4 regions of the Streptosporangium sp. NPDC048047 genome follow, and region 2 is predicted to be linked to each of the others. Evidence: riboswitches for the same ligand, from Rfam matches in the RefSeq annotation. Region 2 holds a riboswitch; each other region holds the start of a gene.
What was found. Region 2 has a riboswitch for cyclic di-AMP ahead of AB0D67_RS13415 (NlpC/P60 family protein). Riboswitches for the same ligand answer to the same signal wherever they lie in the genome.
Positions count from the first base shown of each region.

Region 1 (3,771 bases), on a different contig from region 2:
TGGACGGCGGCCACATCGCCGGCGGGCTGTGGGAGGGCCTGAAGCGGGGCTTCGCCCGTGTGACGCGCCGTCCCGCCCCCTCCCACGTGGACATCGCCAAGGCGCTCCCGCTCACCTACGCCATCGCCCTGGTGATGATCGTCATGGCCGGCCTGCTGGCGTACGCCGACGTCTTCAACCCGATCCGCCTGCTGGGTTGATCTTTCGTGACCATCCGTCCCGTACGGCGCGCCGCGGGCGGGCCGTACCCGCCGTAGGGGTACGCCGTGAACGACCGGACGCCGGGAGCGGCGATCGACGTGGCGCTGTTCCGGCTGCGCCGGATCTGGGCCCGGCCGCTGCGTGGCCGCCGGGCGGGTGAGCCGCCCCGGCCGGTGCAGATGTCGAACGTGATGGTCGTGCACGCGGTGCACAAGCTGAGCCTGGACGTCCCCGAGGTGACCGTGGGCGCCGTCGCCGAGCAGCTCGACGTGGACCCGTCCACCGCCAGCAGGCTCGTCAACGACGCGATCGGCGCGGGTCTGGTGGCACGGGAGGAGTCGGCGGTGGACGCCCGGCGGGCCCGTCTCGTGCTGAGCGAGCGTGGCCGCCGGGTGCTGGAGGTGGTCGTCCGCTACCGGCGGACCTACCTGGACGGCCTGATCGCCGACTGGACGGAGGCCGACCGCGAGGCGTTCGCCCGGCTGCTCGCCCGTTTCGCAGAGGCGGCCGTCGCCCGCCCGGCCGACCTGGCCGGCCTGGACCGGATGGTCGCCGAGGCGGCGGGGACGACGGACGTGGCCGTCACCCGCCCGTGACGCCGCCGATCCCGCCGGGTCCGTCGGTACGCCGGGAGACGTCCGGCCGGGTCCGTCAGTGCATCGAGATGTGGACGTGGTCGAAGTGGTTGGCGGTGACGCCGCCGCGGTCGGACATGGCGTGCCAGCCGGTGCCGCTGTTGATCCGCTGACGCCAGATCACGTACTTCACCCCGAGCCGGGTCCTGTTCTTGAGGGCCCAGGCGGCGATCTCGTCGCCGAGCCCGACGTGGCCCGCCGTGGGCGTCGATCCGCCGGTGCTCATCATGAAGTCGCAGGCCCGGCCCAGCGGGTGCTCGCCGCCGTCGTTCTCCGAGCGGTAGCAGCCGACCTCGTAGGGGAGGGTGAACCGCTTCCCGACCGCCTCGCGCATGATCCGGGTGCGGTCGGTGATGTTGTCGGAGCCGGTGGGCAGCTGGGGCGCCCAGCTGCCGTCGGTGCGCCGGCCCGAGCCCACGGGGACGAGCGCGTCGAGCTTCCGCCTGATGTCCGCGATGGCCTTCTCGGCGTCGCGGCGCCGGGCGGCCACGGCGTCACCCTCCTCGGCGATCCGGCCGGTGAGCCGGGCGGCCTCCTCGGCCGCCCGGCCGCGCAGGTCCCGGCTCTGGGCGAAGGTCCGGAGGTGCGCGCCCTGCTGGGCGGCGAGCTGGGCGGTGACCGCCGCGCCGTCCATCCGGGGGGCGGTCAGCAGGGAGGGCAGGTCGCTCCCGCCCCCCTGCTGGCCGCCCTGGTACTGGAGGCTGGCGATGCCGGCGACCTGCTTCCTGGCCTCCGCGTAGGCGCGTTCGGCCTCGGCCAGGGCGGCCCTGGCCCGGCTCTCGGCCTGCCGGGCCTCGCGCAGCGACTCCCGTTTGGCCGCGTAGTCCTCGATGAGCCCGTCGACCTTCTCGGTGAGCTTCGCCAGGTCGGCGCGCAGTTCGGACTCGGACGGCTTGGGGTCGGCGCCGGCGGGCCCGCCGGCGAGGACGAACACCAGGGCCGAGACCGCGGAGACGGTCATGGCCGCACGGCGACGGGACGTGGGGGACGGGGCCGCCACGGCTCTCCTCTCCTACCGCCTACCGGGTTAGCTGACGGGTTCGGGCGGGAGAGAGCCCTTCCACCGAAGTGGATTCACCCCGGGTGCGGTGGTTCCCCGGCTCCCGGGCGACGCACCCGGAATTAGGCATATCGGACATTAAGTCCAATGGGTGAGGATAGTAATGGTAAACGGACGGTCACGCGACCCCGTCCCGTGACCGTCCGCCGGTCATTCCCCGACCAGGGACCGCAGACGGCGGGCCGTGTCCTCCGGCAGCACGTCGTTGACGAAGGCGCCCATGGCGGACTCCGACCCGGCCAGATACTTCAGCTTGTCGGGCGCCCGGCGGATGCTGAACACCTCCAGGTGGGCGTACGACAGATCCCGGCCGGTGTGCACCGGCGCCTGGTGCCAGGCCGCCACGTACGGCAGGGGCACACCGAAGAACCCGTCCAGGGCGCGCAGCACCCGGGTGTACAGGGGGCCGAACGCCGCCCGCTCGGCGGCCTCCAGCGACCCCAGGCCGGGAACCCGGCGATGGGGGTAGAGGTGGACCTCGACCGGCCAGCGCGCCGCGGCCGGCACGAACGCCGTCCAGTGCTCGTTGGCGGCGACCACGCGGACGCCCGCCTCCCGCTCGGCGGCCAGCACGTCGGCGAACAGGTTGCCGCCGGTCCGCCTCCGGTGCCGCTCGGCCGCCTCCAGGGACAGCCGGGTCCGGGGGGTCACGTAGGGGTAGGCGTAGATCTGGCCGTGCGGGTGGGCCAGGGTGATGCCGATCTCGGGGCCCCGGTTCTCGAAGCAGAAGACCTGCTCCACCCCGGGCAGCGCCGACAGCTCCGCCGTACGGTCGATCCACGCCTCCATGACCAGATCGACCTGCTCGGGGGACAGCCGCGAGAAGGAGGAGCCGTGGTCGGAGGTGAAGCACACCACCTCGCACCGCCCGGTCCCCGGGCGGACCTCGCTCAGCCCGCCGACCGGAACGGCGTCGACCGGCTGGCCGGAGAAGGACGGGAAGCGGTTCTCGAAGACCACGACGTCGTAGTCGGATGAGGGGATCTCGGTGAGCCGGCCGGGGGCCGAGGGGCACAGCGGGCACTCGTCGGCCGGAGGCAGGAACGTGCGGCTCTGGCGGTGCCCGGCCACCGCGATCCACTCCTCGGTGAGAGGGTCGTAGCGCAGCTCGGAGGCCGGGGGACGGGGCGGCAGGTCGCGCAGGTCGGCCGCGCTCCGGTCGGCGTCGTCCCGCCGGTCGAAGTAGAGCAGCTCGCGGCCGTCGGCCAGGTGGGTGATCGTGCGTTTCATGAGCTCACCGTCTCGTTCCGCTGGTGGGGGTCGGTGATGATCAGTTCGCCCACCTGGGACGCCAGCTCCTCGCGGGCCTCCTCCGGCAGGCCGGAGTCGCTGACCACGACGTGCGCCTCGGCCAGCCCGGCGATCGTGCTGATGCCGACCGTGTCCCACTTGGTGTGGTCGGCCGGCACCACCAGCCGGTGCGCCGAGGCGACCAGCTCGCGGTCGGTCTCGGCCTCCAGCAGGTTGGGCGTGGTGAACCCGGCGCGCACGCTCATCCCGTGCACGCCGAGGAAGAGGGTGTCCACGTGCAGCCTACGGATCGCCGCGACCGCGACCGGGCCGACCAGCGCGTCGGAGGGCGTGCGGACGCCGCCGGTCAGCACGACGGTGCGGTCGGCGCGGGGGGAGCGGTGGAAGACGTCGGCGACCCCGATCGAGTTGGTGATCACCGTCAGGTCGGGCACGTCGGTCAGGAAGCGGGCGAGCGTCCAGGTGGTGGTCCCGGCGGAGAGCGCCACGGCCGTGCCCGGCCGTACCAGCCGGGCCGCCCGCCGGGCGATCGCCTCCTTCTCCGGCTGCTGGCGCGCCGACTTGGCGGCGAACCCCGGTTCCTCGGTGGAGCCGGGCCCGGCGACGGTGGCGCCGCCGTGGACC
Region 1 covers NZ_JBEZNH010000090.1:2,169-5,939, forward strand. The annotation lists gene AB0D67_RS37475 (site-2 protease family protein) at 1-200, shown strand, start outside; gene AB0D67_RS37480 (MarR family winged helix-turn-helix transcriptional regulator) at 267-797, shown strand; gene AB0D67_RS37485 (hypothetical protein) at 853-1,797, opposite strand; cyclic di-AMP (ydaO/yuaA leader) riboswitch at 1,839-1,975, opposite strand; gene galT (galactose-1-phosphate uridylyltransferase) at 2,047-3,126, opposite strand; gene AB0D67_RS37495 (DeoR/GlpR family DNA-binding transcription regulator) at 3,123-3,771, opposite strand, start outside.
Region 1: another riboswitch for cyclic di-AMP. It lies ahead of AB0D67_RS37485 (hypothetical protein); the one in region 2 lies ahead of AB0D67_RS13415 (NlpC/P60 family protein).

Region 2 (3,771 bases):
GTGGACCGCCTCGTCATGGCCTTCACCGGCAAGAACATCCGCGACACCATTCTGTTCCCGCTGGTGAAGCCCACCGGCTGAGCGTCACCGGGCCCGCCCCGCGGGCCCGGTCCGCCAGGCCCTCCGGCCTCGCCCGACGAGCCCGCGGTCCCCGTGGATCGCGGGCTCGTTCCGTTCCTCCCGCTGAGCGGAGACGCCATTTCCCCGATGATCCGGGCGGCCGGCGATCGGCTCCTCGCGGAATGCCGGAAAGCCGGTTTCATCCGACGGCCATTGCCCGATGATTTTCTCGGTGCCGTCAGGGGCGTGGCCGGGGGCCGCGGTCGACGGGATGCGCGACGCCCGCCGGGCCGATCGTTTTCTGCGGGAAATGCGGCGGGCGCCGGCCGTACGGCTCGTCCCGGCGGAGGACCCGCGGTGGCCCACGGAACGGTCCACGGCATGGCCCCACGGTGCGGCTCCGGGGCGGATCACGGTGATGACCTCGGCTCATGTCGCGGGCAGGCTGCGGACAGACCGCGGACACGCCTGGCGCGGGCCCCGGGCGCGACGGCGGTCCGGCGGCGCGCCCTCCGGCTCGGCAGCCGCTTAATCACAATGGGCCCGACATATCATGAGTACTTCATGTAACGCCCACTCTGTCAATAGTGTGGGCCATCTCTATGAAGAGCAGAGCTTGACGACCTTTGAACGGGGCGTTTACCGTTCCTGACGGGCGACATCGATTCCAGCGTGCTCACGCCTGAGTCCCGTTGCGGGGGGAGTTGCTAGATGGCATATCCGGAAGTGGATTCCCGCCGCGGCGAAAGTCTTCCGGGCACTGAGGATATCGATCTCAGCGAGGAGGACCTCGTGCTCCTGGCCGAGCTGGCCAAGGGCGTCACCGTCGACAGGGTGGGCCGCCGCCTCGACATCAGCGGCCGGACGGTCCGGCGCAGGCTGCGCGGGATCTGTGACCGCATCGGCGTGGCCACCGCGATCGAGGCGGTGGCCTGGGCCGCCCGCCGCCGCCTGATCTGACGCCGTACACCCGGCCGGTCCGCCGTGCACCGGCCGACCGGTCGTGGTCCGCCCGGTCAGGCCGTGCACCCTGCTGGTCGTGTGTCCGTCCGGCCGGTTCGTGCATCCGGCCGGTCATACGCCCGTCGGGTCAGGCCGGGCACCCTGCTGATCGTGTGCCCGGGTCCGTCCGGTCCGGCCGTACGCCGGCCGGATTCAGTCGGCGACGCGCACGCCCCCGGCGAAGGGCCGGTTGCCCATGGGGGCGATGCGGACCACGTCACCGGTCTGCGGGGCGTGGATCATCAGGCCGGCGCCGAGGTAGATCCCGACGTGATGCAGGTCGCTGTAGAAGAAGACCAGGTCGCCGGGGCGCAGTTGGTCGCGGGAGACGTGGGTGCCGGCGGTCCACTGGTCACCGGTGTAGTGGGGCAGGCTGATGCCGACCTTCTGGTAGGCCCACAGGACCAGCCCCGAGCAGTCGAAGGAGTTGGGTCCCTCGGCGCCCCAGACGTACGGCTTGAGCTGCTGGGTGAGCGCCCAGCGCACCGCCTCGGCCGCCTTGCCCTGGCCCACGACCGGAACGGTGAGCCTGGTCGCCCGGCCCTGCATGCCCTGGGCGCGGTCGCGGACCTCCCGGTAGAGGTTGCCCTCCAGCTTGCCGACCAGGCGTTCGATCTTGGAACGCTTGTCGCCGAGCTCGCCCAGCAGCTTCTTGACCTCGGCGGACCGGGCGCTGGCGCTGGCCCGGGCCTGCTCGGCGACCTTGAGCGCCTGGGCGACCTGGGCGACCTCCTCGCTCTGCCGCTGCTGGAGGGCGTAGCTGGTGGCGGCCTGGTCGAGGAAGGTGTCGGGGTCGCTCGACTGGGTGAAGGCGAGCGTGGAGCCCAGGCCCCCCGACATGTAGGTGCTCTGCGCGAGGAGGGTCGCCTTGGTGCGCCGGGACTCCAGCTCCGTCTCACTGGTGGACAGGTTCTTCTTGGCCACCTCGGCGGCGCGCTGCGCCTGCTTGAGCTTCACGCGTGCGCCGTTGTACTGCTCGGCGAGCGTCTCGACCTCGACGTGGAGCTTCTCGACCTGCTTGGCGAGCTGCCGGAGGTCCGGTTTCGGGTCCGCACCGGCGGACGTCATGGGAGCGCCGACCGCGAGGAGGGTGAACGCGAGCCCGATGGAGGCCGTCCGGCCGGAAAGGCGACGGGAGACGCGCTCCCGCATCGGGACGGGTCCGGCTGGACGTCCACTGCCACGGCGCGGCGTGCGCTTCACCAACGGGCTCCTCTCTCGGCCGCCTGCCGGGTTAGCTGACGGGTTCGGGCCGGAGGCAGCCCTACCGAGCACGCCGGTGACGGCTCGGATTCACCCCTGGGGACGCGTGGAGGGTGGGTCCCCGGCTCCCCGGGTCCGGGGATTCGGCGGGTCAGCTTTTCGGGGAAGCTGACATCGAGCACGGACATTAGTGCAATTGGAGGTTCATGCTCAACCAGAACCACAAAGTCGGTAGAGCTTTCACAACCGGAAAGTCACAGGCAGATCACATACTTTCATGATCCTCATGCCTGTCAACCTGGATCCATGTCGCTATGAGCGGCATACCGCCCATGTAGCCGCAGGCCCCGGTCCATGCCGAGGGCGAATGGCCGCCGTCACCGGGGTTTCCGGCCGGGCGCGACGGGGGTGACACCGGGAGCCGGGCGGTGCCGTTGTGACCGAAGTTACGGCTGGGCCGTAATGGGGGTGTGCCGAGGACGTACGCTGATCGGTCATGGAGCAGGTTGCGGAACCCTCCCCGGCGGCGGACGCCCTGACGGACGGGACCGGGGCGACGACCGGGTCGGCGAGCGGGGTCACGGCCGGGGCCACGGCGGGAGCCACAGCCGGGACCACCGGCGGGGTCACGGGCGAGGTCACGGTCCGGCGCGCCCGCACGCCGGACGTGCGGGCGATCCGGCGGCTGGTCGACACCTACGGCGGCGCCGGGCCGCGACTGCTGGAGAAGGCCACGGTCACCCTGTACGAGGACGTCCAGGAGTTCTGGGTGGCCGAGCGGGACGGGGCCGTCATGGGCTGCGGGGCGCTGCACGTCCTGTGGGAGGACCTCGCCGAGATCCGCACCGTCGCCGTCGATCCGGCGTGCCGGGGCCAGGGCATCGGCCACATGATCGTCTCGGCGCTGATCCGCACGGCCGGCGAACTCGGCCTGCGCAGGGTCTTCTGCCTCACCTTCGAGGTCGACTTCTTCGCGCGCCACGGCTTCCGGCGGATCCAGGGCACGCCCGTCTCGCCCGAGGTCTACGCCGAGTTGCTCGCCTCCTACGACGAGGGCGTCGCCGAATTCCTCGACCTGGAGCACGTGAAGCCGAACACCCTGGGGAACACGCGGATGCTGCTTCATCTGCCGCCCCAGGTCAGGCGCGATGACCGCAGTTGTGACTGTGACAAAAGGTGACTCTCGGACGACTATCTCGATACCTTGTGCTGCAACGTGCATGTGAGTCTCGAATGCGCCGCATGCGTAGTCGAAGTGAGGTGACGCGGTGACCAACGGACAGCCGCCGTATCCGCAGGATGATCCCGACCGCGATCGCACCCCGTCGGGACACTCCGGATACGGCTCGCACGACACGGGTCAGGGCCCCGGGGATCTCGACCCCGACGCGACGGTGGTGGGGTACCGGACGGACGGCACCGGACCCGGGCAGAACCAGCCCGGTTACGGCCAGCCCGGCGGTTACGGCCAGCAGGGCACGCAGCCGGGGTACGGTCAGCAGCCGT
Region 2 covers NZ_JBEZNH010000012.1:64,098-67,868, forward strand. The annotation lists gene lysX (bifunctional lysylphosphatidylglycerol synthetase/lysine--tRNA ligase LysX) at 1-81, shown strand, start outside; gene AB0D67_RS13410 (LuxR C-terminal-related transcriptional regulator) at 772-1,020, shown strand; gene AB0D67_RS13415 (NlpC/P60 family protein) at 1,216-2,265, opposite strand; cyclic di-AMP (ydaO/yuaA leader) riboswitch at 2,271-2,424, opposite strand; gene AB0D67_RS13420 (amino-acid N-acetyltransferase) at 2,762-3,445, shown strand; partial or broken gene AB0D67_RS13425 (hypothetical protein) at 3,534-3,771, shown strand, end outside.

Region 3 (3,771 bases), on a different contig from region 2:
AGGGGTGCGGACGACCCGCTGGTGCGCGGATTCGCCGACGTGGTCCGCGAGCTCGCGGAGCCCGCGACGGCCCCTCGGCCCTCCCCGCGAGGGCCGTGAACGCGGTGTTTTTCGGCCGTGCTGGGGGGAGAACTGTCCTCCCGCCGCCTGACAGGCCAAAATTGGTCCGTGGTCAGGATCGGATCGACAGGGATGAGCGATTGCGAGCGGGAGCAACTTCCGCCGTTGCTGGGCCAGCTGTTCGCCGGCGGCGGTGAGGGGCGGGCGCTCTCGGTCGAGCTGCCTCCAGGCGACGTGGTGTGGCCCGACCCCGGCTACTCCCAGCTGATGGTCGGTTATCGTCCGGCGTTCTGGCTCAGTGACGAGCCGGTCTCCGCCGGGCTGTGGTCCGGCCTGCGGGCCGAGCACCCGCGCTCGGGCCTGTGGCCGTTGCTGCTGGAGGACTCCGTCCAGCCGTGGTCGTCCGGGCAGATCGCCCCGGACACGGTGGAGGAGATCGACAACTATCACACCGCCGCCTTCATGGCGGAGGTCTGGGCCGACTGGACCGAGAGGGCGGACGCCGAGCAGCTGGAGCTGCTGGCCCCGTTCGGCGCGCGGTGCCCGGGTCCGGCCCCCGCGGGCAGGCTCGCCACCGACCCCGACGTGGTCGCCGACTGGTACGCCGGGCTGGTCGCCGAGCGCAGGACCCCCCTGGGCCTGGTGGCCGTCGACCGGGGGGCCGACGCGCTGGCCGTCATGGGGTGGCAGGGCGCGCTGAACCACAACGAGTGGATGGTCCCGCTGGCCGCCGTGGTGCGGAGCTGGGAGGAGCGGTTCGGGGCGCGGCTGGTGGGCGTGGGTTTCAACACCCTCGACCTGAGCGTCGCGGCGCCCCCCACGACGGCGGAGCACGCCCTGCACGTCGCGGCGGAGCACTGGACGTTCTGCCCGGACAGCGTCGTCTACAGCGCCGGCACGCTCGCCGGCTACGCCGAGCAGATCATGGGCAGGAACGCCTGGTCGTTCTGGTGGGACTGACCGGGGCGGGCGGCCGTTTCCCGGGGTTCCGGGCGGGACCGCGGGCCGCGGGAAATGGCGGCGGTGAATCACCCGTATGTAATTCGCCGCGGCGTGTACGCCCTGGTCGGCGCCGGTTCAGGGGCCGATGAACCGGATCATGTGCCCTTTCTTGGCCATAGAAGGTAGATCTTCTGGTCATTCCATGGGTTCTGCTTTGCTTTGTCTGATTTGCCCGGTAGTGTCCTAGTCATCGGCAGGTGACCTGCACCCTCATCCGAGGGGGCGACCGGGCCGACGTCGAATCCCGAAGCCGTCATGGTATGGGAGCCGGGGACCCACCTTCCGGGGTGAATCCGCCGCGAACGCGGTGGTAGGGCACTCCACCGCCCGAACCCGTCAGCTAACCCGGTAGACGAGATGGAGAGGAGATCCCTCAGTGGGAGACCGCGCCACCTTCGTACCGGTATGCAGCATTTCGCTGCCGGTCCTCTGAGACTTTCACATCCCCTGGGTTCTTCCGCCGCGATCGGTCGCGGCATCCCCCAGCGCTCCGTGTAGCGCCACCTGATCCACCCCTGCGCCTCTTCTTCCCTGTGAGCGCGACCCCGCCGATGCCTCCCTTCACGCATGGCGTCCGGCTGCCCCGTTCCCTCGCGAAAGAGTTCGTTTCCTCATGCCTTCCCTGGATCCCCGCACGTCCGCCCGCAAGACCCGCTACGCCGTCGCCGGCCTCGTCGGCGCCGGGCTCCTCGCCTCCGCCGCCGCCGTCTCGGCCCTCCCCTCGGCCGACCGGGACGCGCCCGCCGCCTCGGCGGCCGGCACCGGGGTCACCGCGGTGAGCGAGCCGGTCGCGGCCGCGGTCCCCGAGGCCGCCCCCGCCCAGGCCGCCGCGCCGAAGGCCGCCGCCGCTCCCGAGCAGGCCGCCGCGCCGGAGCAGGCCGCCCCCGCCAAGCCGCAGAAGGTCACCAAGACCGTCATGCTGAAGGGCCAGACCAAGGCCTCCTACTTCTGGGACGACTCCTCCGGCCGCGCCGGTGACACCGGCCTCCCCGCCAGTGGCAAGCCGATGCAGAAGGGCATGATCGCCAGCCCGAGCTGGCCGCTGTTCACCGAGGGCTACGTCATCTACAAGGGCAAGAAGGCCAAGTTCTTCGTCGGCGACCGCGGCCCCGGTGTCCCCTCCAGCAGCGGCGTCATGATCGACCTCGACGCCAAGACCTTCGCCGACCTGACCGGCGGCACGTTCAACCCCGGCACCCTCGGCGTGGACGGCAACGGCGGCATGGGCCACATCAAGGTCGACTACGTCATCACCAAGTGGGGCGACGGTCCGGGCAAGAAGAACGACCCGGTCCCCTTCTCCACCGGTGCCTGGGGCAAGCGGGACGGCGACCCGGCCAAGCCGGTCCAGATCACCGTCAAGCCGTAACCGGCCGGAACGGCGCCGCCGCACCATCACGGCGGCGCCGCCGGACCGTCACGACGCCGCCCCGCGCCAGTGCGGCACCATCGGGCCGTGACGGCTCACCGGGTCATAAAGGTTCCACCGGGCCGTGACGGCTCGGTCAGGCCGTGACGGCCGGAGGCGAAGAGCTTCACCTCAGACTTTCCTGGACACGGGAGCGGACGCCGGCGCAGGGCGTCCGCTCCTGCTTTTCGCTCTCCGGCCCTTCGGTGCGGGGATGCCTTGCCCCGACCTGGGCAGAATGACATTCTGTTCCGGGTTACCGGTCCGTCATCTCCAGGCGGCGGGAGCCGTCCGGGCGGCCACCCGGCCCGCCCGCGGACGGATGGGGGAGAGGGAGCGACATGACGACGCGCGTCCGGGCCAACGGCATCGAGATCGCCTATGAGACCTTCGGGTCTCCCGGCGACCGGCCGCTTCTGCTGATCATGGGCCTCGGCGCCCAGATGATCCACTGGGACGAGGAGTTCTGCGAGCTGCTCGCCGGCCGCGGGCACCACGTGGTGCGGTTCGACAACCGCGACGCCGGCGAGTCCACCCACCTGAACGACGCCGGGGCGCCCGCCCTCGGCGGCGGCCGGGCCCCCTACCTGCTCGACGACATGGTCGACGACGCCGCCGGGCTGCTCGACGCGCTCGGCTGGGAGTCGGCCCACGTGGTCGGCGCCTCGATGGGCGGCATGATCGCCCAGGCGATGGCGATCGGCCATCCGCGCCGGGTGCGGAGCCTCACCTCGATCATGTCCACCCCCGGCCACGCGGTCGCCCCGCCCACCGAGGCGGCGATGGCGGTGCTCATGGCGCCGCCGCCGCCCGACCGCGAGGCCGCGATCCGTCAGGCGCTGAGCACCTGGGAGATCCTCGGATCCCCCGGATACCGGATGGACCGCGAGCGCGTCGCCCAGATCACCGAACTCAGCTACGACCGCGGCCTCGACCCGGCCGGGACCGCCCGGCAGCTCGCCGCGATCCTGGCCTCGGGCGACCGTACGGCGCTGCTCGGGAAGATCACCGTACCCACCCTCGTACTGCACGGCGAGGCCGACCAGCTCATCCCGGTGGCCGGGGGGATCGCCACGGCGGACGCGATCCCCGGCGCCAGGCTGGTCACCTTCCCCGGCATGGGCCACGACCTGCCGCGCCTGCTCTGGCCGGCCTTCGCCGACGCGATCGGTGAGCTCACCGCCTCCGCCGAGCGGTGAGCTCCGGTACGGCCCGCGCTCCCGGTGCGCGGAGCCGTACCGGAGGATCAGACCTCGAGTCTCTCCTCGATCATCCGCAGGGTGTGCCGGGCCAGCGCCAGG
Region 3 covers NZ_JBEZNH010000004.1:54,520-58,290, forward strand. The annotation lists gene AB0D67_RS04845 (LysR family transcriptional regulator) at 1-99, shown strand, start outside; gene AB0D67_RS04850 (DUF4253 domain-containing protein) at 193-1,020, shown strand; cyclic di-AMP (ydaO/yuaA leader) riboswitch at 1,288-1,432, shown strand; gene AB0D67_RS04855 (hypothetical protein) at 1,676-2,431, shown strand; gene AB0D67_RS04860 (alpha/beta fold hydrolase) at 2,812-3,669, shown strand; gene AB0D67_RS04865 (hypothetical protein) at 3,717-3,771, opposite strand, start outside.
Region 3: another riboswitch for cyclic di-AMP. It lies ahead of AB0D67_RS04855 (hypothetical protein); the one in region 2 lies ahead of AB0D67_RS13415 (NlpC/P60 family protein).

Region 4 (3,771 bases), on a different contig from region 2:
CTCTTCACCGTCTCGAACGCGGTCTTGATGGCCGGGTTCGACTCCAGGATGAGCTGGTTGTTCTTGTCGAAGTAGGCGACGTTGCCGTTCTTCGGCGCCTCCTGCGACAGGACCACGTTGTAGAGGGTGTTGGGGCCGTCGAGGAACTTCGGGTCGCCCTTGGCGGTGTTGGCGGCCTGGAACTTCTTGCCGACCTCCATGAACGCGTTCCAGTCCGGCCAGAGCTTACTGACCTCTTCACGCTCGCTCGGGAGACCGGCCTTCTCGAACAGGTCCTTGCGGTAGCACATCGCCATGCCACCGATGTCGGTGCCGAGGGCGAAGAGCTTGCCGTCCTTGTTGATGCCGTTCTCCCACTTGGCGGCGGGGAAGTCGCTCTTGCGCTTGTCCAGGCCGTACTCGGCGAGGTCGGCGAAGAACTGCGGGCGGGCCTTCATGAGGCCCATCGCGCCCTCGTCGATGCCGACCACGTCGGCCGCGCCGCTGCCGGCCTGCAGGCGCTGCAGGAGCTGGGGCAGGAAGACGTCCTCGAACCGGTCGGTCGGGTTCTCGTGCTTGATCTGGATGTTCGGGTGGGACGCGTTCCAGGTCTCGACGGCCTTCTTGTAGCCGAAGTTCGCGCCGCCGCCGAAGGTCTGCACGGTGATGGTCACCGGCTCGGAGGCCGAGCCGCCCGAGGCGGCCGTGTTCTTGGCGGGCTCACTCGAACTACAGGAGGTGACCGCCAGTGCTGCGGCGGTCATCACCACGACGGCGGCGAGCTTGCCGTGTCGCTTGGTGTTCAACATTCCGGACCCCTCTCAGGTGGTCGCCCGAATCGATTGGGAGGTGACATCGCGAACCGGCCCCCGACGAACGCGATCGGCGATGGGTTGCGCGCGGGCAGCTTTTGGGAGCGCTCCCACGAAGACTGGACGATGGGCAACCGGCGCGTCAATATGCCGAAACGTAACCGTTACATCGCGGGTGTTTCAGCTCGGCGAACAGTCGTTAAGGTGACAAACTGTGCGATCGGGCGCTTGGGAGCGCTCCCACCCCAACATGACACGACGCGGCGAACGCTCACCAACCGGGATCATCCAGTGCATCGGGGATCGTCCGGCCCTTCCTCGCGGCGATAAGGTCCCGGCCGGAAAGCCGAAACGGCGACCCGGTCGTGCCGGGTCGCCGTCCGTCGTCCGCCGGTCCTCGCCGCTCCCGGAGGGACGGGAGCGGACGAGGGAAGGGGAGAGGGGAACGGAAGACCGGAGTCGTCCGTCAGCCGTTGTAGGCCGGGTATCCGTAGCCGTCGACCTGGGCGACCGGCCGGACACGCTCCTCGACCTTGCCGTTGCCGGTGTTGCCCTCGATCGTGGTGATCGTGCCGTCGCCGTTGTCCTTCTTGACGAGACCCACGTGGTCGATGGCGTCGATGTCCTTGCTGCCGCCCCAGTCGAAGAAGACCACGGCGCCGGGCTTCGGGGTCTGACCCCAGCGTCCGTTGTCGGCGAACCACTTGGCGTAGCTGACGGTGTAGGCGTCCCAGCCCATGGTGGGCCGGATACCGGCCTGCTCGCCGACCCAGGAGACGAACATCGCGCACCAGGGGGCGTTGGCGTAGTCCTGGATCCTGCCGCCGTCGCGGGCGACGGTCTCCTTCGCGCGCTGGCTGGAGAGGTACCAGGCATGGAACTTGGTGCCGCCGCCGGCGGCGTTCTCCGAGACGCCGATCTGCTGGGCGGCGATGTCGAGGACCTGCTGGGCGCTGACCTTGGGCAGGTTCTGGGCCTGGGTCTCGGACGAGGCCGCGGCGTTCTCGGTGACGGACCCGGCCTGCGGGCCGGAGGCGTGGCTGTCGGCGAGGGCGGGAACGGTGGTCACGGCACCGCCGGCGAGGACGATGGACGCGCCCACGAGGGCGCGGACCAGGCTGTGCTTCCCGGGGGTGAGGCGGTTCTTGGCCATGGGAGAGTTCGGCTCCTTGCGTCGCTTCCATGCCGCCTACCGGGTTAGCTGACGGGTTCGGGCTGGGAAGTGCCCTACGGCGCGCGAACGCGCTGATTCACCCCATGAAGTGGTTCCCCGGTTCCGCGAGAGCCGCGGATTCGGCGGCCGCGCCCATCGACGGAGTGATCCGTCGTGATGATGCGCGGTCGGGCAATGTGTCGACGAGAGATGGGTCTGTGGACCTCGGTACTCATCGCGAACGAGTAGAACGTACGTGCTGCTCCAGGCCGATTGCAAGCTCCCGCATTGCCTTTACTTGGGAAAACGCCGAATATCGGTGATCGCCGGCTTCTCGGTCCGAAGATCGGCGACTTCGGGCCAAAGGCTTTCGCAAAAGCCGCAAACCCTTGCGGCACAGGGATTTCCGCACCGCGGAACCGGCGACGCCCCGGCGCGACGAACGGTTCTTCCCGGCTGAATCGCCCCCTAACGTAGATCTTTTTAAAGGGGGATCGTTTTACCTGTTCAGCGCCTTGCCGGGCGTCACGTCGCCGGGCGCGCGTGCTCGGATGTTCATCCGCGGTTCCCGGCCGCGTAAGGCGTCACGGTTACGGTGAGGCGATCGTGAACGGGTCATCGCCCGGCGTGGAGGAGGGGCGGGACCACGCGCGGGAACAGCCTTCGGCCATCGCCTGGGCGGAGTCCCCCCTGCAACTGCTCTGCGTGGTCGAGGCCTGCCACGCCGGGCTGCTCGGCGCCCCCGTCCGGGTGGTACCCCGTGCCGGCTCGCGCCCGCTGACCGCCACCCGCCGGGAACTGTCCCGCCTCGTCCTTCCCCCGGGGCTGGAACAGGCCGACCCGGCCCCCGGGCCGCCCAGGCCCCGGCGGGGCATCACCTGGGTGATCGGCGACGCCTTCTCCGGCCGGGTCCAGGCCCGCTGGCTCACCGCACTCCCCGGACGGATCGTGGTCGTCGACGACGGGCTGGCCACGATCAGGCTCCTGGAACTGCTCGCCGGGCCCCCCGGCAGGCCGCTGCTACGGGCCCGGGCCACCGCGGGCCCGTCGCGCTCCGTCCTCGGCGCGGCGGCCGGTCTGCGACTGCGCTCGGCCGCCCGGTCGGGCCGGCTGACGGTCTTCACCGCGATGCCCGTCCCGGACGACCTGGCGCGCGCCGTACGCGGCAGGGGAGCCGAACTGGTCGTCCACGACTTCACCTGGCTGCGCGCGCAGCCACTGCGCCGGCCCCGGCCGCAGGAGCCCACGGTCGTCCTCGGCACCTCACTGGTGCGCAACGGCCTGATCCACCGCGACCGCTACCTCACCTGGCTCGCCGGGGTGGGCGCGGCCGGGCCGATGGCCTATTTCCCGCACCGCCGGGAGGACCCCGGCGACCTCGAACGGATCGGCGCGCAGCCCGGCGTCACCGTCTACGACGCCGGGGCCCCCGCCGAGATGACCCTGCGGGGACTGGACGCCGGGCAGCGGGTGCTCAGCCTGCCGTCCACCGCCGTCACCTCGCTACGGGTCCTGCTGGCACCCCGGGGCGTCACCGTGGAGGCGGTGGACGTCCCCGACGACTGGTGGACCGCCCTGGCGGTGCCCTCCCTCCGCTCACACCTGTCGATGTCCGCTCCTCACGACACCGGAGTCAAAAAGTGAAGGTCCTGGCCGTGGCCGACTCGGATTCCTATCTGAAGTGGGCCGCCCACCTGCTCGCGGGCCTTCCCGGCGGCTGTACGGCGGAGCTCGCGGTGATCCGTACCCCCATCGCGCCCTCGCCGGCGCAGATCCGCGCGGCCGTCACCGGGGTGGCCGCCGACCCTCCCGTGCTGTCGGCGCGGG
Region 4 covers NZ_JBEZNH010000055.1:18,639-22,409, forward strand. The annotation lists gene AB0D67_RS31925 (ABC transporter substrate-binding protein) at 1-788, opposite strand, end outside; gene AB0D67_RS31930 (CHAP domain-containing protein) at 1,258-1,944, opposite strand; cyclic di-AMP (ydaO/yuaA leader) riboswitch at 1,963-2,100, opposite strand; gene AB0D67_RS31935 (hypothetical protein) at 2,551-3,588, shown strand; gene AB0D67_RS31940 (DUF6716 putative glycosyltransferase) at 3,600-3,771, shown strand, end outside.
Region 4: another riboswitch for cyclic di-AMP. It lies ahead of AB0D67_RS31930 (CHAP domain-containing protein); the one in region 2 lies ahead of AB0D67_RS13415 (NlpC/P60 family protein).